One region of the Proteiniclasticum sp. genome, then DNA from elsewhere that is predicted to be linked to it. Evidence: predicted binding sites of a transcription regulator. Region 1 holds the regulator's gene; each other region holds the start of a gene.
What was found. Region 1 encodes Rex, which represses fermentation and respiration genes when NADH is low (regulators of the CRP and FNR family bind a similar motif). Its sites were predicted from a motif close to ATTGTTAANNNNTTAACAAT; they were not measured.

Region 1 (7,902 bases):
TACGGTGTCGTAGATGTACTTGGCACGATACCCCACACCTAATGCCCTAAGCTCCTCAACGGATGCTCCTGCGAGCTCCTTTGGCGTAGGAAACGCATAATGGGTTTCTCCCTCATATATGATCTCTTCACCGTAGTTCATGCTGATTTTTCGGATACCTTCCTTGATCTTAGGGATCAGATTGTTGGAGGACAGAATAAAGGAAATCAGCGTCTCGAAAGGCTCCTGATTCAGCACCCTTATTCCATACCCGAAAGCTACAGCTTCTTTAAGGAGCGGATCTTTTCTGAGCACCCGTTTGATCTTATCGTAATCCCTGTTCAGGTCAAAGTACTCTTTGAAGAAATCTTCAAACTCCTCTCTGGTCACATTCTCAAGAAATACATCCTGACCGGTTAAATAGGCTCTGATGACTTTGCCATGGACTACACCCTGAAATCTTTCTTCATCTTCTTTGTCCATTCTGTTCCAGCGGAAGCACTGACCGCATTCGAAAATGTGCTTGGGATGAAAGTTCTTTACCCCTTTAAGAAGGATTCCATTCTCTCTTTCTTCAATTTCCTTATAGTCCATGTTTACCTCTTTTCTCTATTGGAAGCTCTCCGTCTCTGATAAGTGCTCATGAATTCCGAAGGCAGCCTTTTTACCGGCACTCATGGCAAGAATCACTGTAGCGGAACCTGTGACGGCATCTCCGCCAGCAAATATGCCTGGTATGGTGGTTTCGCCGTTATCTTCGTTGATGATGATACACCCTCGTCTGTTGGTTTCAATGCCTTTTGTGGTGGAGGCGATGAGCGGATTAGGTGATGTGCCGAGAGACATGATCACGCTGTCGCAGTCGATGACAAATTCGCTTCCTGTCACTTCCACAGGTTTTCTTCTTCCTGAGGCATCAGCTTCACCAAGTTCCATTCTTACACAGATCATCCCTTTGACAAATCCGTTCTCATCCACAAGGATTTCCTTGGGATTGGTAAGCAGGTTCATGATGACCCCTTCTTCTATGGCATGATGAACCTCTTCCGCTCTTGCAGGAATCTCCTTCTCCGATCTTCTGTAGACGATCAAGGACTCCGCACCCAGCCTTGCCGCTGTTCTTGCGGCATCCATGGCCACATTTCCCGCACCCACGACAGCCACTCTTTTTCCGTGACTGATCGGCGTATCATAGTCGCTCCTGAAAGCCTTCATGAGATTGGCACGGGTAAGATATTCGTTGGCAGACATGACACCGTTGGCGTTTTCACCCTTGATGCCCATGAACATGGGTAGCCCCGCCCCTGAACCGATGAATATTCCCTTGAAGCCTTCATCTTCGATGAGACTTTCGATGGTTACTGTACGGCCGACGATGACGTTGGTTTCGATCTTCACGCCCAGCTCCTTGAGGAGACTGATTTCTTCCTTGACGACGGTTTCTTTAGGCAGTCTGAATTCAGGAATACCATAAACCAGTACACCACCCGCTTCGTGAAGCGCTTCGAAAATCGTCACATCATAGCCGAGCTTTGCAAGATCTCCGGCACAGGTAAGACCCGCAGGACCGCTCCCCACAACGGCAATCTTGATGCCGTTTGACGGAAGCTTATCCGTATTCTTATATCCGTTCTCCATTGCCCAGTCCGCAACGAATCTTTCAAGTTTACCGATATTCACCGGTTCACCCTTGATGCCCACAATGCAGGAACCTTCGCACTGCTCTTCCTGAGGACATACTCTTCCGCAGACAGCAGGAAGGTTGCTTGCACGGCCGATGGTATCTCTTGCAGCTTTAACATCCCCGTTTTTCAGTTCCTGAATGAATTTAGGAATATCTATGGCTACAGGGCATCCCGGTACACATCTCGGATTTCTGCACTGAAGGCATCTTTCCGCTTCAAGCAGAGCCTCCTCATGATTGTATCCGAAGCTCACTTCCTTGAAATTTCTTACTCTCTCTTCCGGTCTCTGTTCCCTTACTGGTACTCTATTTCGTTTCATGTAGAATTTCCCCCAAATCACATAATTCCGAGTCCTTATGTACAGATGCCTGTTCTTTTACAATCATCTTTTTTCCTTCTACAGTTTTGTACATGGACTGACGTCTCATGGCCTCATCAAAGTTGATGAGATGAGCATCAAATTCAGGTCCATCCACACAGGCGAACTTCACTTCGTCTCCTACAGTCACTCTGCAGGCACCGCACATTCCCGTACCATCCACCATGATGGGGTTAAGGGATACAACGGTATGCAGGTTATAGGATTTTGTCAGCCTTGATACGAATTTCATCATGATCATGGGACCGATGGCCACACATATATTGTACTCTTTGTTCTCTGTTTCGATCAGTTCTTTCAGTTTGTCGGTAACAAGTCCGTGGAAACCGTAGCTTCCGTCATCCGTACAGACATAGAGGTTTTTCGCCACCGCTTTGAACTCTTCTTCAAAAATCAGCGTTCCTTTTGAACGGGTACCGATGATGACATCCACATCGACTCCCTTTTCCTTCAGCATCTTCACCTGCGGATAAACAGGAGCTGTCCCCACACCTCCTGCAATAAAGACAATCTTCTTACCGGAAAGATTCTCTTTATCATCTGTCACGATGTCCGAAGGATTACCAAGAGGACCAACGAAATCTCTGATTTCGTCCCCTTCACTCATCTGTGCAAGCTTCTTAGTGGATGCACCCAGTGTCTGGAATACGATGGAAACGGATCCTTCTTCTCTGTTATAGTCGCATATGGTCAGCGGCACTCTTTCTCCCCGTTCGTCCACTTTGACTATGATAAACTGCCCGGGCAGAGCAGCTTTGGCTACACGCGGAGCCAAAATATCCATCTGGTAGATGTTTTCTACCAGCTCTTTTTTCCGTATAATTCTATACATTTTTTCCCCCCAATATTGTTGTATGGTGAGTCTAAATCTCACCTTTACAGTATACGTATTATGCCCTTCCATTTCAACAAAACTCAGAGACTTTTAAGCACTATAAAGGGGACCCTTTTTAAAGGTCCCCAAGATTTCGCTTCACTATTTGTCCAGGTCGTTCATCAGATAGACAAGTGTCAGCAGACTTTCGCTTAAATGTACATTTTCAACAGATACATCTTCAGGTACATTGATATCCAGCGGAGCAAAGTTCCAGAGGCCTTTTACGCCGTTTTCCACAAGTACATCAGCCACTTTCTGTGCCTGAGCATGCGGTACGCAGAGAATACCGATATCAATCTTGTTTTCTGCAAGGAATGACTCCATCTGATCGATGTCGCTGATTTCAACATCTTTGATTCTCATTCCGATGAGCTTAGGATTAACATCGAAAATCGCCTTCAGATCAAATCCGAATTTGTCGAAACGGGTGTAGTTTGCTACGGCCTGTCCGATGTTACCTGCTCCAATGATAACTGTTGAGTATCTCTTATCCAGTCCCAGGATATTTGAGATTTCATTATATAGTTCTTTTACGTTGTATCCATAACCCTGCTGTCCAAAACCACCGAAACAGTTGAAATCCTGTCTGATCTGTGAAGCGGTGAATCCGATTTTCTCACTAAGTTCCTTAGAAGAAACTCTGTCAACATCGTTTCTCAGCAGTTCAGCCAGGTGTCTGTAGTATTTTGGTAATCTTTTGATAACCGCCATGGAAATGTCTTTTTTCTTATCCATCCTCGCACCTCATCGTTAAATAAATTTCTAACAATATAATACCACAAATTATATGATCATGTGTTAATATTTGTCAAAGATTTTTATCAAAGATTTCAATTTTATGAGTCTGTTAAAAACATCTATATTACGTTGTTAATTTTTAACACTCTAACAATATAATTGCTGTTTCGCGTTGCCTATCAAGGATAATATTCACTAGAAAATAAAATTATTGTGAAAAACTTCTTTACTCTTCAGCGATCTGAAATGGTTTGCATAATGAAAGAGGACACCTAAGTGTCCCTCTTTCATTATGCAAACCTATTTTGAAGATATCATTCCTATGCTTCATGAATCGGTTATATGAAAAAAGTCACTGCTGTCCCCTTAAATATGCTTCTGCTCGATCATTTAAAGGCTTCGACAACGGCATCGAGGATAAACTGCTGCTGCTCCTCATAGCCGATATCCGCCAGACTGTCTCCATCCTGAGTACCGTAGTTTGCAAAACTTGAGTGGTTTCCTCCTCTGATGATCTGTCCGTAGGTTGTTTTGGGCAGCCTTTCCTGGGCTTCACTCAGCTTATCGTAATCAATGATGAGGTCCTTATCTCCGACTAGGGAGAACACCTTGAATGTGCTCACAGAAAGATCGGTGCTTCCATCAGGATATGCTGCAAGAAGGATCAGCCCTCTTATTTTCTCGGGATTTCTGCTGACATATCTTGAAGCGGATACCCCACCCAGAGAATGACCGATAATGACCCAGTCCTGAATTTGATCATCTGCCACGTAATCCTCAGCTGCATAGTTTGAGAGAATCGACAGCTTAAACGGTGCTTTAAGGATTACTGTCTTATAGCCAAGGGACGCGATCTTTCTACCAAGATATCCGTAGGCCCTCTCAGAAACTCTTCCTCCCGGATAGATCACCACACCGCCTTCAGGATTTTCGGGGGTAAACACAAGATCTCCGCCGATTTCCTCATAGGCGATTCCCTCACCTTCTGTTAATGCTTCCTCTGCAGTCAGCGACGGCCTGTAATAATCCTCTGCATAGATGTAGAGGCCAACCCCCACAAATACCAGAACGATGATAAGCACTCTGATGATCCGGTCGAACCATTTCTTTCTGCTTGATTCTTTAACTTCCATATTTAACACCCTCAGTTCCTCTAAAATGATTTCTCTGTATTCATATTGTACACTCTTTATCAGTATACTTCATTATAGCCCTTCTATTAAGCCATTTACGGGATAATCTGTTAAGAAAAGGAAAATAAATCTATTCTTTCCTATTAACGCTTTTTCCTCAATGAAGCTATGCTAAAATAGAATCAGTGAAGAAATGGGAGTGTTATGAATATGGTGAACAGAGTTTTAGATAAAGATCGTTATATATTTTTAGAAAAGCCGGCCATGGAAGTCTACAATAAAGAAGAAACCCTTAAAAGAGCCGATGAGATCGAAGCCTATATCAGCGAGCTCAAAACCTTTAACATCAGTTTGGAAAAACTTTCAGCCACTTCCTTGAGCAAGGCGGAAAGAAGCCTTATCCTCAATCTTGCTTTTATCCTCTCATCAGAAGAAAAGCTATGGGATAAAGTGCTGGAGAACAGAAGAATCCCCTTCAGTACATTTTCAAAACTTGTGGAAGAGCCTGTTTTTGAACTGAAAAAATGGCATGATCTTATTCTCTCCTACAGTATCCTTTTCCACGGTGAAAAGTATCCGCTCATTACACGGTATCTCCAGTATGATCTTAAGGAAAAAGAAGATTCTTTTCCCATAGACAGCGATGCACATTCGGGTCTTACCCTCAGAAAAAAAGGCAGCTATGCCTATATTCTGTCCAGCCAGGGTCAGTTTATGAAGATAAAGGATGAAGGGAACAGTGTAGGCGATGTCACTTCGGGAAAAAAGGCAAGAAAACGGCCGAACCTCCTGAAACCCTTAATCGCCATAGTTATGATCGCGCTGATTCTTGGCCTCGCTTATCAGTATATGTCAGAAAAGGTTGACCGGACCATCATTATACGCGCCGAGGGAGAAATCAAAATGAATTTCAATCCCTGGGGAAACCTCGTAAGCATTTCAGCTGTCAATCCTAAAGGTCAGGAACTGATCGAGAAATCGGATCCCGAACAGAACGACATCGACACTGTCCTTGCAGAAATCATCGAGCAGGCATACATCAGTGAAGCCATAAAGGAAAGAGATGAGATCATCATCCTTATCTCCGGCGAATTTCTACCTGAAGATTTCTTCAAATCCGGTAAAACCCATGACAGGATCCTCTCCTATCAGCTGGACTGCAAAATCAACAACAACGGTTCTTTCCTCTATGTGGAGTAGTCATGGAATGCTTAACTCCGCTCTGGCAGAATGATCTGAAGAGAAGCTGATGAGATATTCCGATTTTTGAATACAGAAAACAGGCAGTCTTTTCCATTACGGATAGACTGCCTGTATCTTTTCTCTTATGCGTTATAAAGTTCTTCGAAAGCGCCTTCGTCAAAACCGACCATATACTGATCGTCAACGTAGATTGTAGGAACGCTTCTTACACCGATGCTGAGCAGTTCCTTTCTGTATACTGGATCTGAAGTGTTCTTTTCCTCATAGGAAATATTGTTTGCCTTGAAGTATTCCTTGGCAAGGTCACAGTATGTACAGGTGTTGGATGTGTATATTACTACCTTTTTATCCATTTTTATCCCTCCAGAGATTAAAGTGTTATACCGGTTTCTACATTCCGGCAATTCAATTGTATCCTATTTAATGCATTTTGTCCAATTCTATTTCGTCTTGTACTGACTCGGTTTACGTTCATAATGAGGATATTTTTCCACACAGCTTCGGCAGATACAGGCGTTTCGCACAAGCTCTTCCGGTACCATAAGAAGCAGCTCCTCTGGAAATTGAATATCCTTGCACCAGCACATACTGGGATCTTTGCCGTTTTCCATATAACAGTCATTCGGTTCACCGCAGAGCGGGCAGATCGATCGGTCCATAAGTTCCTCCCATAGAATTTATCTGTCTACTACCCATTCTAATCCACTCATAAACTGACTTCAAGTACCTCTTCAAATTTAGCGGAATTCATGTATAATAGGATGTTAGGAGGTGTTCCATGGAAGAAAAAAGAATCAACAAAGCCATATCAGATACGGGATACTGCTCCAGACGTACAGCCGATAGTCTGATCGATGAAGGACGAGTTACAGTCAATGGAGAAAAAGCGGTCATGGGACTTAAGGTCACGGAGAATGATGAGATACGTGTAGACGGTAAAATCATTTCCAATGAACCACCCATGGTGTATATCGCACTGAACAAACCAAGAGGTATTGAATGTACCACAAACCGTAAAACTAGAGGAAACATCATCGATTTCGTCAAGCACAAGGAACGTATATTTCCTGTGGGCAGACTGGATAAAGATTCAGAAGGACTCATCCTTCTGACCAATGACGGTGATATCGTAAATAAGATCTTAAGAGCAAGAAACAATCACGAGAAAGAGTATATCGTCACAGTGAACAAACCCATCACTGATGACTTCATCAGAAGGATGTCCGGTAGAATCCCTATCCTTGGCACCATGACAAGAGAGTCCAAAGTGGAAAAACTGGATGATCGCACATTTAGAATCATACTCACCCAGGGTCTCAACAGACAGATCCGAAGAATGACAGAATACCTCGGCTATCGCGTTGTGACATTAAAAAGAATCAGAATCATGAACATCGAACTTGGGAGTCTTAAGCTCGGAACCTACAGAGATCTTTCTCCTCTTGAGCTCCATACACTGAATAAACTGGTAAATGACTCGCAGAAAACCGTTGATTAAGTTCATCGGTTTTTATTTTTGGCTGGGTTTAATTTGAAATCAAACTCCTGCTGATATTACCCGTACAACTGTTCACTTATGCACATTATTAACAATTGCCTGTGGATAACATGTGGAATTGCTGTTATTTATATTGGTATAACTGAAAATCCTCCTAAAACGGCCCTCATCAGTTATAATTTTCAAGCAGTTATCCACAGCTTTACCCACATATGGGTATATTTCTTGTGAGTAATCTGTGGCTAACGTGGATAAACCCCCCTATTTTCTGTGGATATCCTCAAGAATCCGTTCTTTTTAATGTGACTAAAGGTTATGGCTCAACTTCCTGAAGTTTTAGTAAATGGCCTTTAAATCATCTCATGCTGTGATAAATCTGTAATCATTATAATCGAACAGCAGAGGTATAA
Region 2 (7,902 bases), on a different contig from region 1:
ATACCTGTTCCTTAATTCATACTTATTAGTTCCTTATTAGTTCGCTATTTAGTTCCTTATTCGAGTGTTTCTTAAAACTAAATTGCTGCTTGCTCACATAAGTAAAGTGATGAGCGGTCTAAATGTCATGATGAATATTGAAACTGATAGCGTTGAATTATTCGTTTTAAAGAACAGCAAAGAGTACCGACAAATCTAAGAAATACAGATACTTAAGTTATATCAAAAACGAACACCTATTGAAAAGCCTAGGTGCCTTTCAATAGGTGTGATTTTTTTATGCTCAATAAAATCCAATGTGATTCTTATTTACCTGAGCGAATCAAGGGAAAGTAGTCCCGATGAATTCTTTCACTGCAACGTAAAGGTGGGAAATGGAAGGCTTGGAAACAAGAGAACCGATCAGGCAGATGCTGCTTTCTTTCTGGTGCTCAGTGAGTGCCCAGTAGAAATCCTCCGTAAGATTACCGGACTTCAGATGAGGGAATATATACCACTGCCTCGCTGTGATAAGGTGCTTAACGCTGATGCCTGACTTTCTTATGTCCTCAGTGATCTGGTTGACTAAAGGTGCATCTCCTGTCCCGTAGGCATAGGCGACAAGAATGGTTTTATCTTTCTCCTTGTAGGTATGGAAGAACTGGATGCATTCTTTTTTTCCAAGGTTTGCCTTGTAGTAGGTGGTCACGATATTTCTGTTCTCCACCTCGTAGGCGCAGGTGATATAAGGGTTGGTATCAATCTTTTTCATGAGCTCGTTATAGAGACTGTCTTTAATGACATCATTTGGAAGCTTTGTTGTGATCAGCACCTTGTCATAGACTGATGAGTCAAAGTCCGTATCGATTCTTACCTTTTCCCCTTGAGACTCGATGTTTCTCACGACAACGGAATACCGGATGTCGGAGATGTTTCTGCTCAGCTTTCTGATGATCTCCGACATGCCCTCATCGACAAAAAGGAGCTTGTCTCCTTTGATGAACGAGTAGATGGTCTTAACGTCGAAGACATTCAGAGCGTAGTATGCCTGAATCTCGTCAATGGAACCGAACCCGTAGGAAGACAGATGCGGCGCGATGACCTGACCGATGGTATTCAGGTTGTGCTTCATAAGGAACTCGCTGAGCGGAATCATAAGATCTGTGATTTTACCGTAATTATGGCTCTTTTCCGTACAGGAGTAAGCCTTGATGAGCCCTTCAAGCCTTGGCAGCTCCTCCATGAGGCTCAGGATCTCCTCATGGGAAAGATGCTCAACCTTTCTGAAGTCTTCATCCAGAAAGTTTCTGTAGGTGAAGCGCTCAGAATAGGAAATATCAAGCTCCAGTAAAAGCTCCTTGATGTGCTGACTGAAGCAGATGACCGTTCCAAGCTCAACAACAAGGTCTCTGTTTAGAAGCGTCCTGCAGTGTCCGCCAAGGACTGCTTCCTTCTCGTAGACAGTGACCTCTATTCCTTTTTTCTTCAGAAGATAGGCGGAAAGCATGCCGGAAAAACCGGCACCGATTATGGCAACGTGCATATTGTCACTCCTTAATATTCTCGGTCGATATAGGCCCATAGAGGCAGAATCATGCTGCTTCCCGTAGCCTTGCTGTGATACTCAAGAGGTGATGCGAGAATCTCTCCATAGTATGTTCTGTGTCTTAAGTTGTAGCTTCTTATGCTTCTCTGGAGAATAAGCCTGATTTCGCTGAAAGGAAGCTCCTTATGGAGATGGGGAATGATACAGGCGAGAGCATGAAGTGCATACTCTTTTTTCAGCTGATCGATTTCTGTGCTCAGCTCCTCGCTTTTCAGAAAATACACCATAGGGTCAAAACCGCTGGATTGAAGAATCTTATGTACGCTGCCTAGAAATGCGCTTCTGTTTCTGCAGGGCAGGCTGCCATCTTCAAGAAAGCAGAGATACCTCGTGTTGAATCCGAGGCTTTGCGCAACGGGAAGAGCGGCTGCCGTCAGAAGATCCTCAAAGCAGTCCATGGAAAGCTCCTCATAGATTCTTGAACAGGCGACTCTGCTCTTATAGTCGAAGATGGTATAAGCGTAGGTCTTTTCTGATTCCTTGAGTCCGCCATAGACCGTGATCCAGAAGAACCAGCATTCGCCGCATCCTGAAGTCTGAAAGTCCGGAGTATCTCCTAAAGGACTGGGAAGCTTCTTTCTGGAAAACTTCACCCTCTTCTCCTTTGTGGAAAGATCGAGTCTTTTCATGATGTTGTAGACACAGGACTCGCTGATGTCGTGTCCGATTTCCTCCAGCAGGTATTTGATTTCTCTTGGGCCGAAGGAGGGATAGCTTCTGATGAGGGTGACCACTCGCTCGGTCACTTCATCAGGGGCTCTGTTGACCGGAACAGAAGTACGGCGACCTGAATCAAGACCTTCCATGCCAAGGCTCTCATACTTCTTCAGCCAGCGGTAATAAAGCGTTCTTGAAATGTCATGCTTCTCGCATGTTCTCGTGACGCCGTATTTCTGACCTTCTGAAATAATTGTAAGCTTTGCCTGTCTGTCCATCATCAGTCTCCCTCCATCCCAATAAATTTCAAAGATTAACAAAACTTTAACATAGATCTCATTTATATACAACGGATAGAAGAAAATTTTACTTTGCTTATGTGTTTACACTTTAATAAAAAAATAACAATCCCTGAGTCTTTTACTCACCTGTAAACACCTGGGTAAAGTAAATAATTGCGGAATCAAGGCAAATCCCCTCTATTGTTGACCCGGTGCCTCATTGCTATAATCAAGGCAAATCAATGATTGAGGTGGATTAAGATGAATGAACTTAAAGTGTTTTCCATAAAGAAAAACATACATGAAGACAACAAGAAGACTGCGGACGAAACAAGAGTGGAACTGAGAGAAAAAAATGCGTTCATGATCAATGTGATGTCCTCGCCAGGCAGCGGAAAGACCACGACCCTTGTGAGCACCATCCATGCGCTGAAAAGCGAGATGAATATCGGTGTGATTGAGGCGGATGTGGATTCCGATGTGGATGCAAGAACCGTTCAGGAAGCGGGTGCAAAGGCGGTGCAGATGCATACGGGAGGACTGTGTCACATCGATGCCACCATGGCAAGGACAGGCATCGACGAGCTTGAAGTGTCGGATGTGGATCTTGTATTTCTGGAGAACATCGGCAATCTCATCTGCCCGGTAGGCTATGACACAGGTGCCATGAAGAACATTGCGATCCTCAGCGTACCCGAAGGGGACGACAAGCCTTTGAAGTATCCCATGATCTTTGCGAAGGTGGATGCACTCCTCATCAGCAAGATCGATGTCATGCCGTATTTCGACTTCAATATGAGTCTCTTGGAGGAAAGAGTGAGAAAGCTCAATAGCGATATTAAGATCTTCCCCATCTCTGCAAAGACCGGGGAAGGCATGGATGTATGGACAGCTTGGATAAAGAAAGAAATGGGAAGGGGTTAAATGATGACTAAAAAACTGGAAAAGACAAGTTTCAACAGATCGAAGAACTTCAACTTTGCGCTGAACTGGGCAGATGTTGACGGAAGAGCCTACAGACAGGAGGTTCTTGATCTTGCCAACAAGATCGGAAGAACAAAAGCCGGTTCCAGCCGTGAGGCGATTCCATTCGGTCCGGAGTACTATGCCCTTGAGTCACTGGTTACGCCTTTTCAGGCAAAGGTTGCCCTTCATGTGGAGTTTCGAAAGAAAAGAAATGCAACGGAGATAGCGGCGGCCTGCGGAGAACCTCTTGATGAGGTCAAGGAAGCTCTGAAGCACCTTGCATGGACCGGGATCACCTTCTGGAACACCGTTGACGGTGTGGATGTCTACTGGCATGACATCTTCGTGCCCGGGCATCTTGAGATGATCAATAACAACAGGGAACTGGTTGAAATGCATCCTGAAGTGGCGGAAGCCTTCTACTACTTCGGCAGCAAGAAAGGACCCATGGCTGCAGGGATTATGCCCATAGGCGGAGGGCCCATGAGGGTTCTGCCCATCGAGCGTGCCATCGACGGAAACTCGAAGAAGGCAAGTTATGAAGAAGTCACGAAGCACCTCAATGAATCCCATATCTTCTCCGTATCGGACTGTTCCTGCAGAACCTCCCGTGAGTCCATGGGTGAAGGCTGCGGACACCTCAAAGAAGAGATGTGTGTTCAGCTTGGCCATGCTGCCGAGTACTACATCAAGACAGGAAGAGGAAGAGAAATCACAAGAGAAGAAGCCTTTGAGATCATCAGAAAGGCTGAAGACAACGGTCTTATGCACTCTATCCCGAACCTGGATACACCAGGTCATACCCATGCCATCTGCAACTGCTGCGGATGCGGATGCTATGCCATGAGACTGGCCAACGAATACCTCAATAACGACATCGTAAGATCGAACTACAGATCCGTCGTGGATGAGAGCAAGTGCGTTGCCTGCGGAGAATGTGTGGATGTCTGTCCCACAAATGCCATAAGACTTGGCCAGAAGCTCTGCTCGAAGTCTCCCATCGATGAGACGCTGACTAAAGTGACACCTAGAAACACCGAGTGGAAAGAGGACAAATGGAACAGCGACTACAGAGTAAACCGTAAAAATACTCTGGATTCAGGAACAGCGCCATGCATCACCAAGTGTCCTGCCCATATTCCGGTGCAGGGCTACATCAAGCTTGCATCCCAGGGCAAGTACACCGAAGCTCTGGAGCTCATCAAAAAGCACAATCCGCTTCCTGCCGTCTGCGGCAGAATCTGTCCAAGGCTCTGCGAAGAGGACTGTACCCGCGGAGGCTATGATGAAGCTGTTGCGGTGGACGACATCAAGAAGTTCATTGCGGAAAAGGATATGGCGTCGGAAACCCGGTTCATTCCGACGAAAAGGCATGACTACAGCGACAAGAAAATCGCCATCATCGGATCAGGTCCTTCGGGGCTCACCTGCGCATATGATCTTGCACTTGATGGATACAATGTTACCGTCTTTGAGAAGGAGAAAAGGCTCGGCGGTATGCTGACTCTTGGTATTCCTTCCTACCGTCTGGAAAAGAATGTGCTGGATGCCGAAATCGATGTGATCCGTGAAATGGGCGTGAAGTTTGAAACCGGCGTTGAAATCGGTAAGGATGTCAGCCTGGAAGATTTAAGAAGAAAAGGATTCAATGCCTTCTATGTGGCCATCGGTGCAAGCAGCGGCCGCGGACTTGGGATTGAAGGAGAAAATGCATCTGAGGTCATGCATGGCGTGGACTTCCTGAAGAAGACGAACCTTCAGGAAAACACAGGTGTCAGTGGGAAAGTCGTTGTCATCGGTGGAGGAAACGTAGCCATCGATGTGGCCAGAAGCTCCATAAGACTCGAGGGTGTAAACAAAGTGGATCTCTACTGCCTGGAGTCGAGGGAGACCATGCCTGCCCATGAAGAAGAAGTTTCCGAAGCTCTGTCTGAAGACATTGCCGTAAACAACTCCTGGGGACCGGTAAGGATCCTTCATGAAAACGGAAAAGTTTCCGGTGTGGAGTTTAAGAGATGCATCTCCACCTTCGATGCAGAAGGAAGATTCAGTCCGCAGTTTGACGAGAACGACAGAAAGGTTGTGCCATGCGACTATGTTCTTCTCTCTGTAGGACAGACATTCGACTACGGTGATCTCTTCAAGGGCGAGGGTGTGGAGCTTACTCCAAGAAACACCGTTAAGGTCGACCGCGTGACGCTTCAGTCATCAAAGTCCGATATTTTTGCCGGCGGAGACGTCGCCAGCGGACCAAAGCTTGCCATAGATGCCATTGCGGCAGGAAAGGAAGCTGCAGTATCCATCCACAGATTTGTTCAGAAAGGGCAGTCACTGGTATTCGGAAGAGATACCCAGTCCTATCTGATGCTGGATAAAGATGCGCTCATGGAGATCGTGGACTATGACGGCACGGTCCGTCAGAGAACCATGCATGTGGACGGCAGGATTTCAAAATCCACCTTCAAGGACCTGAGAGGTGTCCTCACGGAGGAACAGATCAAAAAGGAGACCGCAAGATGCCTTGGCTGCGGAGCGAGCAAGGTGGACGAGTATCTCTGCGTAGGCTGCGGTGCCTGTACCCTCAGATGCAGATTCGGTGCCATAAAGCTTGAGAGAGTGCATGATGTCATAGGTTTTGAACTGGACAAGCTGCCCAAGACCGTCATGAAGAATGCGATTACCCGTAAGGCGAAGATCACACTGAACAGAATCAATCCGTTCAGCGAAACAAGATAGGGGTGAAAGTATGCATGAACTTGGCATTGTCTATGAAGTGATCAGGGTTGTGGACAGCTTCGCTTTGGAAAACCGCCTGACCAAGGTGGATAAGATCGTTCTTGAAATCGGGCAGCTCTCCCAGGCCATTCCAAGATTCATCGAGGAGTGCTATCCGGCGGCTGTCAGCGAAACGGACTATGAGGACACGAAGCTTGAAATTGTAACACTCCCTGCAGAAGGCGCCTGCAATAAATGCAAAACGGTGTACAACATTGTGGAGCACAGAAGAATCTGCCCATCCTGCGGATCGGATGACTATCATCTGATCTCCGGCCAGGAATTCAGTATCAAAGAAATTGTAGCTTATTAGGAAAGGGGATAATATTATGGGTTTTTTATATGAAGGACTGAATGCCTCAAGCTTTTTTGCGCTCATCGCATTCATCGCCGCATTTCTGTTTCTGAACGAAATCACAAGACGGTCAAAGATCGTATCGATCATCATGTTCTGTGTGCTCCCGCTCGTTCTTGTCGTAGGGATCTTTTTCGGACCTCTCGGCTCGCCGACAGGAAGAACCTGGTTCGGCTGGGTGAAGGTCGTATCCGCCCTTATCGGGGTATACGGATTCATGCTCATCCGTTTCACAAAGCTTGGAGAGAAGAAGTTTGCAGCCTATTTCCCTGCAGCGATTCTTTCCATCAACATCGCTGAAGCGGTCTACAGAGAGCTTCAGGTTTTCGCCACCTACAAGACTCTCACAGTGGATGCCGGAGGCATCACGGTCATGGGCGGAACCTGGAATATCTTAAACGCCATTGCAGGTATCCTCACCATTCTGACCCTCACGGGCTTTGTGGGCATCAGAGTATCAAAGGACAAGTCAAGGGATATGATCTGGCCGGACATGACCTGGATGTATGTCATCGGGTACACCCTCTGGAACTACGCCTATGTCTACAACTGCATTTCCACAAGATCCCTTTATGCGGGCTTCGGTATTCTCATTGCGGCGGTCATCGCCGAGTATGCCTTCAAGCGCGGAGCATGGCTTCAGCATAGAGCACAGATCCTGTCCCTTTATGCCATGTTCTCCCTGTCGGTGGATTTCCAGACGGCATCCTACTTCAAGGTTCTGCCGACCTACACCGAAGGCGGACTCATGACCTTAAGCGCAGTTTCATTTGTCTTCAATGTAGGGGTATTCGCCTATATGCTCTACACCATGTACAAGAAGAAAGTGAATCCTGTCACGCAGGAAATCTATGTCCATACCACATCCTACAAGAAAACACTGACCGCCAACAGCCTATAAGAATAAGTGTGACTAAAAGGCAAGGATAGCATATATTCCTTGCCTTTATTCCGGGCTTTTTGCAGGGATCCGTATTTACGGATAGACACACACGTGCCCCGGGTGGGTCCCAAGGAAGGAGAAGAAAAGTGAAGAGGAGAAAAATATCCCGTTTGAATCATACTGCACAAAAGCTGCTGGAGCTTGTCTTCACTCTTTTTGTGCTCTCTGTCATGGTCTTTGGCATGTCGAGACTGGCCAAGGGGGATCCCCTTGTCGCTTACTATGGCATGGGTACCGAACGGATGAGCACCATGGAGAAGGAGAAGGCAAGAGAAAGGCTTGGACTGGATGATCCTGTCTACGTTCAGTACGGACTGTGGGCGGGTAATGCCCTTAGGGG
Region 3 (7,902 bases), on a different contig from region 1:
TCCTCTTCCTCATCTCGTAGCAGAGCCGTGGTTATAAAAAGAGGTACTGCTTTACCCACCCCTTCTGTCTCAATGACCCTACCTAGGATTTCCTCATCAAAGGTCCCGCCTTCTGTCAGGCTGGATATCTCCAGCTGCACTTTTCCCGAAGTTCCTTCAAAAAAACCGGTCAGAGACTGAAATGCCTTTTCGTTGACGTGATTGATGGAAAATATGGCTGCAACGCCAATAATGATGCCAAAAAGAGTGAGGATGCTTCTTGATTTTCTTTTATACATGGAGCGTATGGTGATGAGCTTTGTCAGTCTCATAGCAATCACTCCCCGCTCTCAAGACTGTCCAGAATGATGCGTGCTTTCGAAGAAATGCTCTGTCCCTCCAGAAATGAAACTTCCTTCTGGATTTTCCCGTCCTGAAGAAAAATCAGCCGGTCGGCATGGGCTGCTGCTTTAGGATCATGGGTGACCATGACGATGGTCTGATGAAGATCCTTAGCGCACTCTGCAAGAAGCTCCATGACCTGTTTTCCGGTCTTAGAATCCAGATTGCCTGTTGGCTCATCGGCAAGGAGAAGCTTGGGCTCTGTAATCAACGCTCTTGCAAGAGATACTCTCTGCTGCTCTCCTCCCGAAAGCTCACTTGGACGGTGGTTTCTTCTGTTTGTAAGACCTACACGGACAAGGAGATCCTCAAGCTTTTCCTCATACGCCTTCGTCTTTTTTCCGTCGATGATAAGAGGCAGAAGAATATTTTCCTGTGCACTTAGGGTAGGCAGAAGATTGTAGAACTGAAAGACGAACCCGATGTTTCTCCTTCTAAGAAGTGTCGCATCATGATCCGAAAGAAGGGATACCATTTCACCGGCAAGCTCGATTTCTCCCCCGCTCGGCTGATCCAGTCCGCCTAAAAGATGCAGAAGTGTTGATTTTCCGCTTCCCGAAGGCCCCATGACCGCGATAAACTCTCCCTCCTCCACATCAAGACTGACCCCATCAAGGGCTCTGACCTGATGTTTTCCGACGTCATAGACTCTGCGGAGATTTCTTGCTGTAAGAACGCTCATAATGATTCCTTCTTTCCCTCCTGATTTTTGTCTGTCTTCATTTTCGATGAATGCTTCATCATATTGACCACATATTTCGAATCAAAAGTATGTCCTTCTTTTTTATAGCGGAGAAAGGCTCGGGTCTCCGGCAACTGCGCAAGCAGATAGAATAGGGTCATGAAAAGTGCAAAGAGCGTTTCGTCACTCGTCACGCCTTCCGTCACCATGAACCAGGGAATTGAAAGGGCGACAACAGCCATGAAGGTAAAGGATGGGGCAATCATACCGATGATCATCCCGCCGGACTGGGTGATGAGAAAACCTAAAGGACTTGCAGCAAGCATCATGCCCATCACCGTGGAGTTTCCTCCCCCGCCCTTAAAACGGTAGAAAACAGGCCACAGATGACCGATGAGGACGAAAAGTCCGGTAATCAGATGATATGATTCCTGAGGATAGAGAATCCTCAGGATGACCATGGGAATAAACGCTTTAAGAAGGTCCAGAGCCATGGTGAGAACGCCCCATTTCCTGCCCATGGCCATCATGACGCTTGTGGCCCCCACCGCATGGGTGATGATGACCGCTTCACCGTCTGTTGAGACACTTGTGATACGTGCAGGTTCTTCACCGGGCCGTTTCAGGGCGAATAGCGTGCGGGCAAAAGACACTGACCCGATGAAATAGCCCATGACCGAAAATAAGATGAGTCTTCCGTAATCTTCCATATTTCCACTTCCCTCCTACTCTTTCTCAACAAATATATTTCCGCTGTATCCGTCCACGGTAACCATTCTGCCGTCTCTGATTCCTGTTGCTCCTGAAACGGATACTACAGCCGGAATCCTGTATTCCCTGGCGACAATGGAGCTGTGGGAAAGGATCCCGCCCGATTCGGCAATCACAGCACCTGCTCTTGCAAAAAGAGGTGACCAGCCCACATCTGAAAATGGAATGATGAGAACGTCCCCTTCCATGAGACGCTCAAAATCTGAAAATCCGTGAAGCACTCTTGCCGGACCGCAGTAAACACCAAGGGATGTGGGTATGCCTTTCAGATCCTCTTTCACATGATTTCTTATGGGCGGCTGCTCTTTTCCGATGATGATTTCTGGTGCATGTATTCCTTCATAATACTTAAGCTCTTCTTTTCTTTCCTCAACCAGCTTCTTAAGAGGCAGCTCTTTCCAGTCGTCCACGATGGAGACGAGCTCATCCCAGTAGAGATAGAAGATGTCCTCCTGATCCAGAAGAAGACCTTCCCTGACAAATTCTTTTCCCATAGAAAGAAAGACATTTCTGAACTGACCATAGCCTTGGGTATATAGAGAACTGATTGATTCACGAAGGACTGCAAACCGGCTAGTCCTTTTGTACAGGCTCCCATATACCCCCCTCTTCATGAGCGGAAACTTCAGGTCCTTAAATTCCAGACATTGCTTACTCCTTGAGGGTTCCTGTGCCATTTCGATCATGCTGTAGACAAGAGATGGGGTTTCGCGCCATGGAATCTTCGAGCAGTCATTTCCGCTGTCGCTGAAATGACCGAATTTCTGAATAAACGCCTGAACATCCTCATCCAGTGCTCTCCTGTCCGATTCACTTAAGGAATCCAGAGGCAGGGTATATTTCCTTCTCATCTTTGCCAGATGATGGTGAGGACTGTAGTCATCTGCCGCTTCTTCCACACCTTTAAGCTTAAGGTCCCGGATATCATAGCCTTCCTTCTTCAGACCGTTTGAGAGCATCCTGTGATACATCATCATCTCCATGGGGAGTATGATGTTGAAGTAGGCGACTTTCTCTGTTTCTTCTGCAATTCTTCGAGCAAGTCTGAGGTTCTCTTCTTTAGATGCACTCTCTCTGATTTCTCTTTCCAGTTCATCATAGACTTTATGTTTTGAGGGCTCCATAGCTCTGTATCTTCTCTCTGCAGTAAGAAAGCTTCTTGTCAGTGACAGAAGACTCGGGAGTCTCCCCAGGATTTTCATGCCGGGCTTGATATGCGGTTTTCTTGGACCATCCTGTTCTAACCCAAGAAGAAGTTCCAGCCCTTCATAAGGAATGCCCAGACTTTCAAATACCTGCCCGAAAAGCGCCATATTAAAGTATGCCCGTCCATAATAGTACCCCGTAAGACTTTCGGGGTCTATTGAAGGGTCACCTGTAAGCTTCACAAGAATTTCCGTCCAGATTCTGTTGATCATGGTGGTATTCACCGACCAGACCAGAGGCTTGATGATTCCCGGAAGCATTTCCTTTGTAATCCGGCTGGAGTAGATGGGTATGCTCAGCTGTGTTATGGGTCTTACCTGAAGAAAGTACAGTTTTCCCCATCATAAGCCCATTCCAGATCAACAGGTTTACCATAGGCTTTTGCGATGAGATACGCATTTTCAATGAGCTGATCCGCAAACTCCTCACTGATGATTCTCGTTTCCGGCTTTTCTATCCAGTTTCCCCATTTGGATACCCATCGCTCAGGGTTTTTCATGGCTGAAACCTGGTCATCCCCTGTTCCTTCCCCTGCTTCAATGATGATTTCAGAAAATCCCGTAATGGGATTTTTTGTAAAAATAACCCCAGACGATCTGGCTTCGACCATTTCCTGAATGATCACAGCCATAAGAATCGACTGGGTATCGATATCATGAGTTTTACAGTAGGTCAGAAGTTTTACATCATAGAGAGACTGCCATACTTTAAGAACAGCCTCAATGATCTCATCTTCTCCGCTGATGCCAAGATAGCTCTGAAAAAGACCAGCGCAAGAAAACTCATTATGGTCTTCCACTGAAGCCGATGAGCGCACGGCATAAGTCTGCCCTTGCTGAATGAAGTTTTTCAGCTCGCTTCTAAGCTTTCCGATCACATTTTCATTTCCTGCCTGATAATCATTCAGGGCAAAAAAGCTTACAACACACCCTTTCGGAACCGGATATCTTTTTCTCATCAGAAACTGAAGGTTTTTCGTTTTATTTCCTCCAGCATTACCAAGGGTCAGATCCTCAAGTGAATACAGATATTTTTCACGCATTTAAGATCACCTCATTCCTTCAACACTTAAATAAGGATTAATCAGAACCATATCTACCATTAATCTTATGTTCAACTTGATGAGAATGTACTTGTTAAGTGGATTATAATGCTAATAGCAACCTTCTACTACAATACCTTTAATTTTTGATAAATTATTCATAACGTTATCATTCTATCCATGGCATGTGAAAAAATGGCAGGGTTTCATTCCACCTTTTTGCAGTCTCCATATTTTTTATACCCTTCAGACAGAAGTTATTTTTTGATGTAAGGTTATGGAAGAAGAAGAGAGCTCTTCACCTTATCATTAAATAACTACATTCAAGTCCTTACTAAATCTTCATTTTATCTACTCCTTAACTTAAGAAATGTATGATATCCTTTGGGATATAAGCTAAAATAATCATGTTAAAAGAAAAGGAGCATCAGTTATATGATAAAAAGAAACCTGAAATTCAAAATAAGCTATATAGCAGCTGTGGCTATGATCATGGTTCTTTCTACAGTTTTCATAGGAGGCAGAAAGGTACTGGCTGCTGATATAAAGCAGCCGGCTTTTGCCTTCGGAGAAAGCCTGACCGAGGCAGAATACGAAAAGACCAAAGAACTTCTTGGCGTAAAGACCGACTCAAGAGAAATTGAAGTCATGATCAACGAGCTGAATGATATTCTGCATAACAGCTATTCCTACCATCAGGTATACTCTTCAGTCTATCTTGAGCCAAGTGACACAGCTGAAGGTGTGAGCGTGGAAATCGTTACCCCTGAGACCATTACAAAAATCACCCCCGCACAGTATCAGAATGCCGCAATTACTGCGGGTGCAATTAACCTCGACATTAAGATCGCCTCGGTGAAAGCGGTTGACGGTTCCGGAGCGCTTGCCGGTGTATATAAGGCATTCAGCGATGCAGACGCCGAGCTTCCAGAGGAAAACATCGTCGTCGCTCAGGAAGAGCTCGAAGAAACTTCAGACATCAGCGAAGAGAATGAAGGCAAGGAAGGCTATTCCGATGAGCTTCTCAACGCTGCCATAGCTGAAATCAAGGCACAGATCCAGAAAGAAAAGGACGAGAACAATGGTGAGATTACAGTGGTCACCATCACAAACATCGTCAATACCGTAATCAACAACTACAATCTGGATGGTGTCATCACGGAAGAGAACAAACAGAGACTGATCTCTCTCATGGAGAAATTCTCCAAGCTCGAATTCACAGATGAACAGAAGACAGCCATCAAAGACTTCGGCGAAAACCTCATAGAAGGCGGCGGAAAGCTCATGGATGATGTAAAGTCAACATGGGATGGTCTTGATGAGGATGTCAAGACAGGCATCAGCGGTTTCTTCAGAAACTTTATGGATGCCCTCGCAGACTTCTTCAGAGGCCTGTTTAACTGAAAAATGGACAGCTTGAGATCTGAAGAAATTCAGTAAAGCATATCAGCTGAAAATAAAGGCAGCGCTTCATGCACATTAGGTGTCATGAGGTGCTGCCTTTTCGTTTCTGTAACACTTTATTTCTTATTACGTATCATTTTCAGACGGTGATTTCGGATACTCCTTCCAGTGGACATCTATTGATGCCCGATCACTTTTAAGATTGACCGTTTCCTCTCCTTTGACCATCATGATGATTTCAATTGTTCCATCTAGAGATTCCTTGATGCGCTGGCTCATTTCTCCTTTACTTGGTGATGCCAGAGCAACAGGGTTGGACTGTCTGGCTTTCAGCGTCACTCTGTATTTCCCTTTTTTCACGGTGGCGGTAAAGGCATCCTCAGTCACCTTGAAATTCAGCATTCTTGCTCCTTCAATGGAACTGAAACGGAATTCCTGTCCTTCATGGTGAAAAACAAGAAAGAATCCTTTTGCGAATCTCCCCAATACAGGAACAGTCGCATAACTGAATACGACAGCACTCGTGTCCCATCCGTTGGCATGTGCCCATACATATTCTTTAGGAAAACTTGTCCCCCAGTCTTTCTCGATATAGCCGTCTGCCTCACTAACTGACCAGGAATCTTCTCCGATCTCAAGATGTCCATTTACTCGATGGTACATGCTGATGATCGAATGATTGCATTCATTCGGAAAATGAGTCAGCCAGCCCATGATGTTCGGTCTAAGAAATGATGTTCTGATCGGACTGAATGGACCGAATGTGAAGTCCCCTTTTACAGGAACACCATCAGCATCAAAATCCAGTTTCATTCCTTTTTCTGACAGCTCATTGTTTCCGATCTTCAGAACAAAAGGATCCTTCTCCCATTTCAGCTCTTCCATGGGAAAACGGATGTAGGTCGTTTCATGCCTGAGACTGTTTGTAAACTGAATAAATGCATGCCTGGTCGCCTTATGGGTAGAATATCCCCAGATGACAGATAGAATGAGATCATTCTCCTGATCATCGATCTTACTGAACCATCCCTCAAAGGATTCCGCTTTTTCAAGGCCTACCATTATTCCAAACTGTTTCATCTTATCCACCTCTGTCTCCCATCCCTTTACGAGACTTTCCGTCATTATCTCACAGTTTCACAAGACTGTATCTGAACTTTTCCCTCTTTTCTTCATGAGTATTCTTCTGATTCTCGGCCTGTTGTATCTCTGGGCTATGATGCAGGGAAGATTCAAAACGAGTGCATAGGCAATCATCATAAAGAGCACATAAAACGGTGTAAAAAAACCGAAGACCCAGAAAAATGACATGGCCAGCCAATGGGTCATTTCCCCTCTTGCAGATTCTGTGAGATATCTTGTGAGATTCTCTGTGGAGAGGTCTTTCAGGTTCTTTTTCTGATAGCCTTTCTTTCGCCAGACCGCACCTCCGTCTGGCAGTAAGCCTTTCCAGCTCCGTACTTTGAACACTTTCTCATAGATTTCTCCGCCTCTCTCAAATTTATGCAGGCGATAGAAGTATGCATCGGGATCAAAACAGCGGTCCGGGATCAAGATGCAGATGAGCACAGTACCAGCCTGAATGATTCCCCACAGAATAAAGCATAAAATGATCGTTACCGGCTTTGACAGAAAGATCACCCTCATGGCACTTCACCCGTATCAATCTTTCGTCCTTTCCACGTGACCTTCAGTCCAAATACTTTCTTGAAAACCGACAAACTGAACACCCCCAGAAAAACAAGAAGAACCGCCGGATAAAATACAGTTGTCCATAAATGATATCTGCCGATTTTTGCCGAAATCACTTTCAGAAGAATCACCCATGTCATATAAAGCAGTGAATAAATCAGCGCCCAGTCGAATTTCGAGGACATTAAAAAGGCTGAAAGATGAAGTGGTACGGAGGTCAGTGAAGTAACCCAGAGGAAAACCAGAATAAAAAGGAATAACGGCGTTTTCGATGCGCCTTGCGCAAAATTCTTTGTCCATCCTTCAAGAAGACTGCTCAGACCTTCCCCATACATTCTGTAGGAGATATCCTCGTCTCCCATAAAAATACTGAAAGGCAGATTCTTCCTCTTCATCTCAAGTCCAAGGGAAACATCATCGACCACACTGCTCTTTATGACCCTATGACCTCCGACCCTATCATAATCCGGCCGTGAAATGAGGATGAGCGGTCCGTTAAGCCCTGTATTTATGGGTTTTTTCAGGGCAGAGCCGTTGGCTGCAAACTGCAGAAGATTGAAAAACAGGGAAAACTGTTCGTAGACTTTTTCCGTTTTATGGAAGGGCTGCACAGAAACTGCAGCTTCCGATTCAGAAAATCCGCTTACGAGTCTTCTTACCCCATCCTTTCCGAGCCTGACATCTGCATCAATGAAAAGGAGAAGATCTCCTTCAGCAGCCTCTG
Region 4 (7,902 bases), on a different contig from region 1:
TATGTGGTAAACATAGTTTAATCGAAGACAATGGCGGAATACTATGGGATTAGTATGATCAAAAATGAGATGGGATCTGACTAGGAATGAAAAGGTAAGGTGTAATAGATGTATAATATTGTAAGAAAAACAGCTACATGGATTGAACCAGTTACATTTACTGAACTGAAACTACTGGAAAGTGATGTAGAGGAAATATCGTCACATTTGCATTTAAGCTAGAGCTGTTTTGATCTGGAATCAAGGTTATCTACGGCACACTTAAAAGTATTGATGAAAAATGCAGTTGCATCCCTGCTTACATCTGCCTTCGGATTGATTATGTCGAAGCCATGATAACAGCCCGAAAAAACCTTGAAATCAACAGGCACTCCTGCTTTTCTAAGGTTTTCAACATACTGGATGGTCTCATCTCGGAATGGTTCAAGATCACCTACAAATGTAACAGCAGGAGGTAGATTTCGATAATCTGTCGCTCTTGCTGGAGCTGCATAGTAAGGAACATCTTTCCCGGATAGCTTGTCTAGATATAGTTTCCAGGCGAGTTCGTTCATCCTGGAGTTGAGTACAGGTGCGTTATTTTCTTTTGCAGATTCCGTAATCATCCGGTCATCGATCATAGGATATAAGGGCATCTGGAAAGCGATTTTCACTTCATCCTTATCTCTTGCATAGAGACATAGCGCAGCTGTTAATCCACCACCTGCACTTTCGCCACCAACCATCAGCTGATCGGGTCTTATACCCAGTTCTTTCGCATGACTCTTCATCCATTTAAGAGCAGTATATGCATCTTCTAAAGCTGCAGGGTAAGGCGTTTCAATTGATAATCTGTAATCCGGTGCGACGATAATACAGTCACTGGCTCCAATCAGTTTCTTGTAGGAATCAAAAAAGAACTCGGGGATTCCAAGAGCATACCCGCCACCATGAAGCCATAGAACTCCAGGGACGTTATTTACTGAGTGCTTAGGTCTGTAGATACATAATCGCAGTATAGTGCCATCTTCGCGTGTGATCCATTCTTCAGAAGAGTGAATACCCTTGATTTTGCGGCCTTTTGCCTTTTCAGCAAACTTTTTTGCAGAATGCATGAGCTTAAGGAATTTGGCTTCACTTGATTTACGGAAAAACAGATTGAAAAGGAATCCTCTGAGTCTAAGCTGCTTATCGACCATTGCATAGGTCACTTTCAAAGTGAACACCTCCTGTATAGGGTTCTATGAAAACAAAAGCTTCGTTAAATTGTCTTTCAAAGATTGCAATAGGATTTGGCCTTTAGACGCTTAAGCTGATGTCAGGAATGCTTTCTGCATTCTTCGGTTTACGCGTCTTTTCAATCGAGGAATCTGCGGGATATCGTGAATAGAGTAGAGCCGGTCTATTACCGTCTGCCGTCTGCTTCACCATTTTTTCTGACAGTGATATATTCGGCATCATTTACTCCATCAAGGTAGAGAAAACTCTTTACCTCCACCTGGACGACGGTGGCTTTATCCATGGAGGCTAGGGCTTTAAGACTTGGATGCCGATCTACCAGCTTATCGATGATATCCTGATTGAGCTTCTCGTCGTGAATAATCGTTGAGCGTCCATACACTGTAAGGGCTTTGACATGAGGCTCATCATCAAATATATGCTCTCTTGTATCAATAAGAAGACTCACATCAGGATTTTCTTCCATGTTTGTATATTTCATACTGCCCTTCAAGGTGAGCATGTAGAGCTTTATTCCTTCTTCATCTGAGAGATAAAGCATCAAGGAACTGTTGGTCAGGTTATCTTTGCAGGTGGATAGTACACAGAAATTATTCTCTTTTACCATGGCTTTGCATGCATTGATTTTCATGTTTTTACCTCCATCTATTCATTCTTTTTATTTCTTCTAGTATAGCACTACCTGAAATTTGAATGCTATGTCTAATAGCCTGAACCCCAAAGAATTTCGTAATGCAATAAACGATATGACTGTGAGATTATTACACAGCTGTTAAGTGCTGGGCTTTTTCATGATTTAAGCAGAAATGAAGAGCAAAGCAGCATATAGAGGCGATAAGAAATAGAGAATCAGCGCGGATATGAATGGTCTCTGGGGCAGGAATTTGATAGGCAGGCTGCTAGGACAACAAATAATGTAATCTGGCTCGCTAAAAGTTGTTAAAAAATTAACCCAATGTTATACTTTAAACATTGTTTGTCCTAAATCATGAAATATGTATGAGGTGGAATTATGCTGGAAGTCAGTCCCCTGGAAGTGGAAATCTGTGTAGGAAGTTCCTGTCATCTGAAAGGGTCCTATGAAGTCGTAAAGGCTATGGAGAATTATATCGAAAGTAATAGATTAACTGATGATATTAAGCTTAAAGGCAGCTTCTGCCTCAGTCACTGCACAGAAGGTGTCAGTGTGAGAATGGACGGGAAGCTCATTTCTCTATCACCGGAGAATGCAGAAGAAGCACTGAAAAAAGTGTGGGAGGAGAGAAGAAATGCAGCTGATCAACTTTAAGGAAGCGAACTGCAAGAACTGCTACAGATGTGTGAGAGCATGTCCTGTTAAGGCCATAAGGTTTCAGGACCATCAGGCGATCATTGACGATTCAAGATGCATAGCCTGCGGTCAGTGCTTTCTAGCCTGTCCGCAGAATGCAAGAGACGTGCAGAGCGATCTGCCAAAACTGAAGAAAGCGTTTTTTCAGAGAAAGACAGTGGTAGCACTCATTGCACCCTCATTCTCCGGCTTCTACAGAAACAAAGGCGGGTTTATTCATGGCCTGAAGAAGCTTGGTTTTTCGAAGATCGTTGAAGTCTCCTCAGGGGCAGATGAAGTGACGGCGGCCTACGAGAAATACATATCCGAAACTAAACCCGAATATGCCATCTCAAGCTGCTGCCCGACGGTGAACCTCATCATCAGGAGATATTATGAGGAACTTACGGATTACCTTATCCCGGTGATCTCTCCCATGATGGCCACGGGAAAAGCGGTGAAAGCGGAAAATCCGGATGATTATACCGTCTTCATCAGTCCATGCCTCAGCAAAAAATGTGAGCCGCTGACCTTCGGAAACGAAGGGGTAATTGATGCGGTGATTTCCATGGAAGAAATCAGCATACTGTTCCAGCAGATGGATCTCGACCCTGAAATGCTCAGTCCCTATGAGCCTGACGTCTCAGGTAGAGCATCGGGAAAGAAATATCCCCTTAAAGGCGGAATCAGTGAGGGCATTGAAGCGGCGCTGAACAAGAACGGCTATGACAGACTTCATGTTGAAGGCATCAGTCAGGTCAAGGAAGTTCTTGAGGAGCTGAAGAGCGGAATGCTTAAGCCTGCTTTTCTGGAGCTTAATGCCTGCCATGAGTCCTGTATCTCGGGTCCTTGTGTCCCGAAGAAAGCCATAAGCACCTTCCAGAGAAAGCAGCTGGTCAAGAGTCATGTCAAAGAAGGCTGGCAAGGTGAGACAGGAGAACTCTCCTATGAGGGGATCGATCTTTCCACAAGCTATGTTAAATGCCCCATAAAGAGAAATCAGTACTCAGAAGAAGAGATTGTGATGACCCTTGCCCGCATGGGCAAGAGAAAGCCAAAGGATGAACTGGACTGCGGTGCCTGCGGCTATGACAGCTGCCGAGAAAAAGCGAGGGCAGTTCTGGATGGAATGTCGGATGTGGAGATGTGCATGCCGTTCATGAGAACAAGAGCCGAGCATATGAGCGACATCATCTTCTATAACTCACCCAATATGATCTTTGTGCTGGATGAGGATCTCTGTATTCTGCAGATCAATCCATCTGCCGAGATGACCTTCAACACCAAGGCAAGTGAGTTCAAGAATTTTCCGATCCAGATACTTCTTGATCACAGCGGCTTTGAGGAAGTCAGAAGGACAAGAATCAATGCGCTGAGCAGAAGAGTAGCATATAAGGAGTTCGGTCTTATTGTCATGCAGAGCATCATTTTCCTGCCTAAGGACAATCAGATCCTTGTCATCATGTCTGACATCACAGAGGAAGAAAACAGAAGAGATGAGCTGCAGCTGATGAAAGAAAACACCATAGCCATAACCAATAAGGTCATCGAAAAACAGATGAGAGTTGCCCATGAAATCGCAAGCCTTCTTGGAGAAACCACAGCTGAGACTAAGATTGCGCTCAATAAGCTGAAGGATCTTGTTCAGGAGGAAGGAAACTGATGGACTACTATATGGATGTTACACATCTTTCGATCAATAAATACGGTGAGGAGCTATGTGGAGACCATATAGAGATTGCAGAGAATGGGACAAGGAAGATCATGGTTCTTTCTGACGGTCTGGGCAGTGGAGTGAAAGCCAATATCCTGGCAACACTTACTGCAAAGATTGCGGTGACCATGCTGAAGGAAGACGCAACACTTGAAGATACCATCGAAACCATAACGAGCACTCTTCCTGTGTGCTCGGTGAGAAAGCTCGCCTATTCCACCTTTACCATCATCATGGCGGATAACAGCGGAAAGATCAGTATTGTTGAATTCGACAACCCTTCCTATTTCTACTTCAGGGAAGGAAAGCTCAGCATGCCTCATAAAAAGAGAAGAGAGATCCATGGAAAGATCATCTATGAGTCAGAGATCAGTATGGTCCCAGGAGACTACCTGACGGTGATCAGTGATGGGGTTGTCCATGCAGGAGTAGGAAAACTTCTGAATTTCGGATGGAAGTGGGAGAACATCAAAGAGTTTATCGAAGAGCTCTCCCTTAAGAGAGAATCAACGAATATTCTGGCTCATGAGGTTCTGGGATACACCAATGTACTCTACGATCTAAAACCGGGGGACGATGCCAGTGTACTGTGCCTGTCCATGAAAGAGAAGAAGATCCTCAATCTCTTCACCGGTCCACCCATTCATCCGGAAGATGATGTGGTATTTGCAAGATCTTTTATGGATGCAGAAGGGATAAAGGTGATCTCAGGTGGTACCACGGCAAACATCATTTCAAGAGAACTCGATATTCCGCTATCCATCGATATGAGCTGCATCACTGCAAAGCTTCCACCTGTGGCTTTGATGGAAGGAGCGGATCTTGTCACCGAAGGCGTTCTTACTCTTGGTGAGGTGATCAGTATTCTTGAAGGATTAACTGGTGATGAATTAAGTGAAAATATCCTGAAGAGGCTTTATTCATCTGATGCTGCAGCAAGATTAAGCAGAATGCTTCTTAATGATGCCACAGAGATCAAGCTCTTTATGGGCACTGCTGTCAATCCTGCTCATCAGGAACCTGGATTCTCATACAACTATAACTATAAGGTCAATCAGATCAATAGATTAATGGAGCTTCTTGAAAAGTATGGAAGGAAGGTCCATCTTTATACCATCTAGATCAGAAGCTGTGTCGTATACAATCCTTCCGGATAATTCTGTCAAAATATTCTAGAGGTATGGAAAAGACTGCCTATGATGGGATACAGGGAATAGTCCATTAATTCAGGAGAAGCGTATAATGGTGAAAGTTTCATAAGAAATACATTAATATGAAAGGGGACGAGGTGAGAAAATGAATCTGAAAGAAAGAGCAAAACAGCTGAAAACAGATATACCTGCAGTATTCTTATGCCTGAAAAGCAAAGACACCCCACTGGCAGCAAAACTTCTGGCTGCAATTACAATCGCATATGCTCTTTCTCCTATCGATCTGATTCCGGACTTTATACCGGTACTTGGTTATCTGGACGACATGATCATTCTCCCGGCTTTAATAACATTGACTGTTCGTCAGATTCCAGATGAGACCTTCATTCGTTTCAGGATTGAAGCCGAAGGAATGTGGGAAAACGGTAAACCTAAAAAATGGTATTATGCTATACCGATTGTGCTGATTTGGCTGTCTATAGTCTGGCTGCTATTTAAATCCTTTTATCTTTAACCATTGTGGTTCTTCAATATAAACGTTATTTTCTTAAGTAGCATGGGTGCTTATCCGTGTTTAATCAGTATTTATTCCTGATTGCAATAAATAAGTTCCTACATACCGCGTGGGTTAACAAATGAAAAAACTGAAACTATAAATGAATGGAGAGGGAAATCATGAACTACACCATCAAGAAATTTGCCGGCATGCAGGGGCTGACGGTAGATACATTGCGTCAGTATGAAAAGAAAGGAATCATCAGACCTTTTCAGGATCAGGAAAATGGTTATCGCTATTATACCGATATGGATGTCAGGATTGTATCTACTTCACGATGGTTTTCCAGCTTAGGTTTTTCCTTATCCCAAGTCGCAGTTATTATGAAGAATCTGTCCAATGATGAGCTTCAGCATGCCTTTTCAAGCCGCATAGTCGAACAGAAACGCCAGATCGCCTTTGAACAGATAAAGCTAGAGAAGCTCATCACATTTCAAAGGTATTATGATCTTATTGAAAAAGGAGAACCCTTTTACGAGGAAGTAATGTTACCTGAGCTGATCTATCTTCCACATTCTTATAAGGATCAGCTGCTTCAGGATGAAGAAGTTCTTCCGTATGTACGAGCCTGGATGGAGCTTCTGCCTTTAACTTATTACACCAGAAGAATTCCGTATGCTGCTCTGAAGGGTGAAGAACCATTTTCCTATTATATGGCACTATGTATATCCATGGATAATTCAAAGCTTTGGCCGCTTCCTATACCTTCTTTTGCGAAATCATCTCCTAAGAGAAAATGCATCCATACGATTATACGTAAAAATCACGAAGAAATGATATCGATGAAGCATCTGGAAAAACCTCTTCAGTATCTCCAGGAAAAAGGTCTCATACTGACTGGAGATGTCATGACGATGTTTATCTCTTCCAGGGTTGAAAACGGTCAGAAGGTTAATTATCATTTTGCATATTTACCCATAGAATAAAGTGATTCCCCTGTTGACCTTGGTGTTGGACCAGGGTATACAATAAGTTTGTTAAATATCAAACTTATAAGGGGGATTAATTTATGTGGAAAAAGAAAATAGCTGCAGCACTTATGCTGGTACTCATGCTTGCAGGCAGCGGCTGTGGATCCAAAAATGAAACGGCTCCAGAGACACCGGCTCAAGGTGGGACGGAAAAGCTTTATACGGCTGGAGAGTATACTGCAACAGGGGAAGGAAACTATGGAGAGATTCCGGTAACCGTAACTTTCAGTGAAACAGAAATACTTTCTATTGTGGTGGGTGATAATGAAGAAACTCCGGATATCGCTAAACCGGTTTTCGAGAAAATTCCTGATGAGATACTCACTGGACAGACTCTTCATGTGGATGTTGTTGCAGGTGCTACGAACTCCAGCAAAGGTCTTTTAGCTGCGATTGAAGCTTGCGTGGAAAAAGCTGGCGGAGATGTGGAGGCGTTAAAAAATAAAGTTGTCGAGGTTGGAGAAAAGGAAGCCATCGAAAAGACTGCTGATGTTGTAATCATCGGCGGTGGCGGTGCTGGAGCCGCAGCTGCAGCTTCAGCTGCAGAGAATGGTGCATCGGTCATTCTCGTAGAAAAAGGTTCATCCTTAGGTGGGAATACTGTTCGTGCAGGTGGTGCCTACAATGCTGTGGATGAGGAAAGACAGTCGGCAGTTGAAATGAATGATGCTTTAATCAATGATCTTAAATCCATTCTAGAAGTGGATGAAAACAAGTTTGGCGACTTCAAGGATACTGTCGTGACATTAAAGGAGCAGATCAGGAAGTATTTTGCTGAGGGAGATACCACCAAACTGTTCGACTCAGAAGAACTTCATATGTATCAGATCTACATAGGCGGAAAGCGTAAAGATAAAAATGGTGAAGAAATAACCAGCACATACACTTTAGCGAAGAAGCTTACAGGTCAAGCTCTGGATGCCCTTAACTGGCTTGTTTCAAAAGATAAGACGATAAAAATCAATGACGGAATCGGTACTGTG

Region 2: hypB (hydrogenase nickel incorporation protein HypB) is a predicted target of Rex. The motif match lies at 2,632-2,651, and genes of this name have one in related genera.
Region 3: RTX25_RS10740 (DUF1002 domain-containing protein) is a predicted target of Rex. The motif match lies at 4,228-4,247, and genes of this name have one in related genera.
Region 4: RTX25_RS08180 (NAD(P)H-dependent oxidoreductase subunit E) is a predicted target of Rex. The motif match lies at 2,154-2,173, and genes of this name have one in related genera.

The regions. Positions count from the first base shown of each region.
Region 1 covers NZ_DAMBTF010000034.1:6,160-14,061, reverse strand. The annotation lists gene RTX25_RS13485 (DNA glycosylase) at 1-573, opposite strand, end outside; gene gltA (NADPH-dependent glutamate synthase) at 589-1,983, opposite strand; gene RTX25_RS13475 (sulfide/dihydroorotate dehydrogenase-like FAD/NAD-binding protein) at 1,970-2,875, opposite strand; gene RTX25_RS13470 (redox-sensing transcriptional repressor Rex) at 3,020-3,655, opposite strand; gene RTX25_RS13465 (alpha/beta fold hydrolase) at 4,045-4,791, opposite strand; gene RTX25_RS13460 (hypothetical protein) at 5,002-5,991, shown strand; gene RTX25_RS13455 (glutaredoxin family protein) at 6,117-6,347, opposite strand; gene RTX25_RS13450 (cysteine-rich CWC family protein) at 6,435-6,653, opposite strand; gene RTX25_RS13445 (pseudouridine synthase) at 6,773-7,492, shown strand.
Region 2 covers NZ_DAMBTF010000011.1:46,178-54,079, reverse strand. The annotation lists gene RTX25_RS08010 (FAD-dependent oxidoreductase) at 323-1,522, opposite strand; gene RTX25_RS08005 (helix-turn-helix domain-containing protein) at 1,534-2,523, opposite strand; gene hypB (hydrogenase nickel incorporation protein HypB) at 2,785-3,447, shown strand; gene RTX25_RS07995 (FAD-dependent oxidoreductase) at 3,448-6,225, shown strand; gene RTX25_RS07990 (hydrogenase maturation nickel metallochaperone HypA) at 6,236-6,577, shown strand; gene RTX25_RS07985 (DUF5692 family protein) at 6,594-7,520, shown strand; gene RTX25_RS07980 (ABC transporter permease) at 7,649-7,902, shown strand, end outside.
Region 3 covers NZ_DAMBTF010000019.1:33,792-41,693, forward strand. The annotation lists gene RTX25_RS10715 (FtsX-like permease family protein) at 1-311, opposite strand, end outside; gene RTX25_RS10720 (ABC transporter ATP-binding protein) at 317-1,063, opposite strand; gene RTX25_RS10725 (glycerol-3-phosphate acyltransferase) at 1,060-1,773, opposite strand; gene RTX25_RS10730 (PEP-utilizing enzyme) at 1,789-3,300, opposite strand; gene RTX25_RS10735 (PEP/pyruvate-binding domain-containing protein) at 3,354-4,082, opposite strand; gene RTX25_RS10740 (DUF1002 domain-containing protein) at 4,518-5,486, shown strand; gene RTX25_RS10745 (tocopherol cyclase family protein) at 5,613-6,566, opposite strand; gene RTX25_RS10750 (hypothetical protein) at 6,624-7,133, opposite strand; gene RTX25_RS10755 (glycosyltransferase family 2 protein) at 7,130-7,902, opposite strand, start outside.
Region 4 covers NZ_DAMBTF010000011.1:87,089-94,990, reverse strand. The annotation lists gene RTX25_RS08195 (hypothetical protein) at 1-53, shown strand, start outside; gene RTX25_RS08190 (alpha/beta hydrolase) at 219-1,190, opposite strand; gene RTX25_RS08185 (pyridoxamine 5'-phosphate oxidase family protein) at 1,385-1,849, opposite strand; gene RTX25_RS08180 (NAD(P)H-dependent oxidoreductase subunit E) at 2,231-2,506, shown strand; gene RTX25_RS08175 ([Fe-Fe] hydrogenase large subunit C-terminal domain-containing protein) at 2,487-4,190, shown strand; gene RTX25_RS08170 (SpoIIE family protein phosphatase) at 4,190-5,362, shown strand; gene RTX25_RS08165 (YkvA family protein) at 5,538-5,906, shown strand; gene RTX25_RS08160 (MerR family transcriptional regulator) at 6,068-6,874, shown strand; gene RTX25_RS08155 (flavocytochrome c) at 6,958-7,902, shown strand, end outside.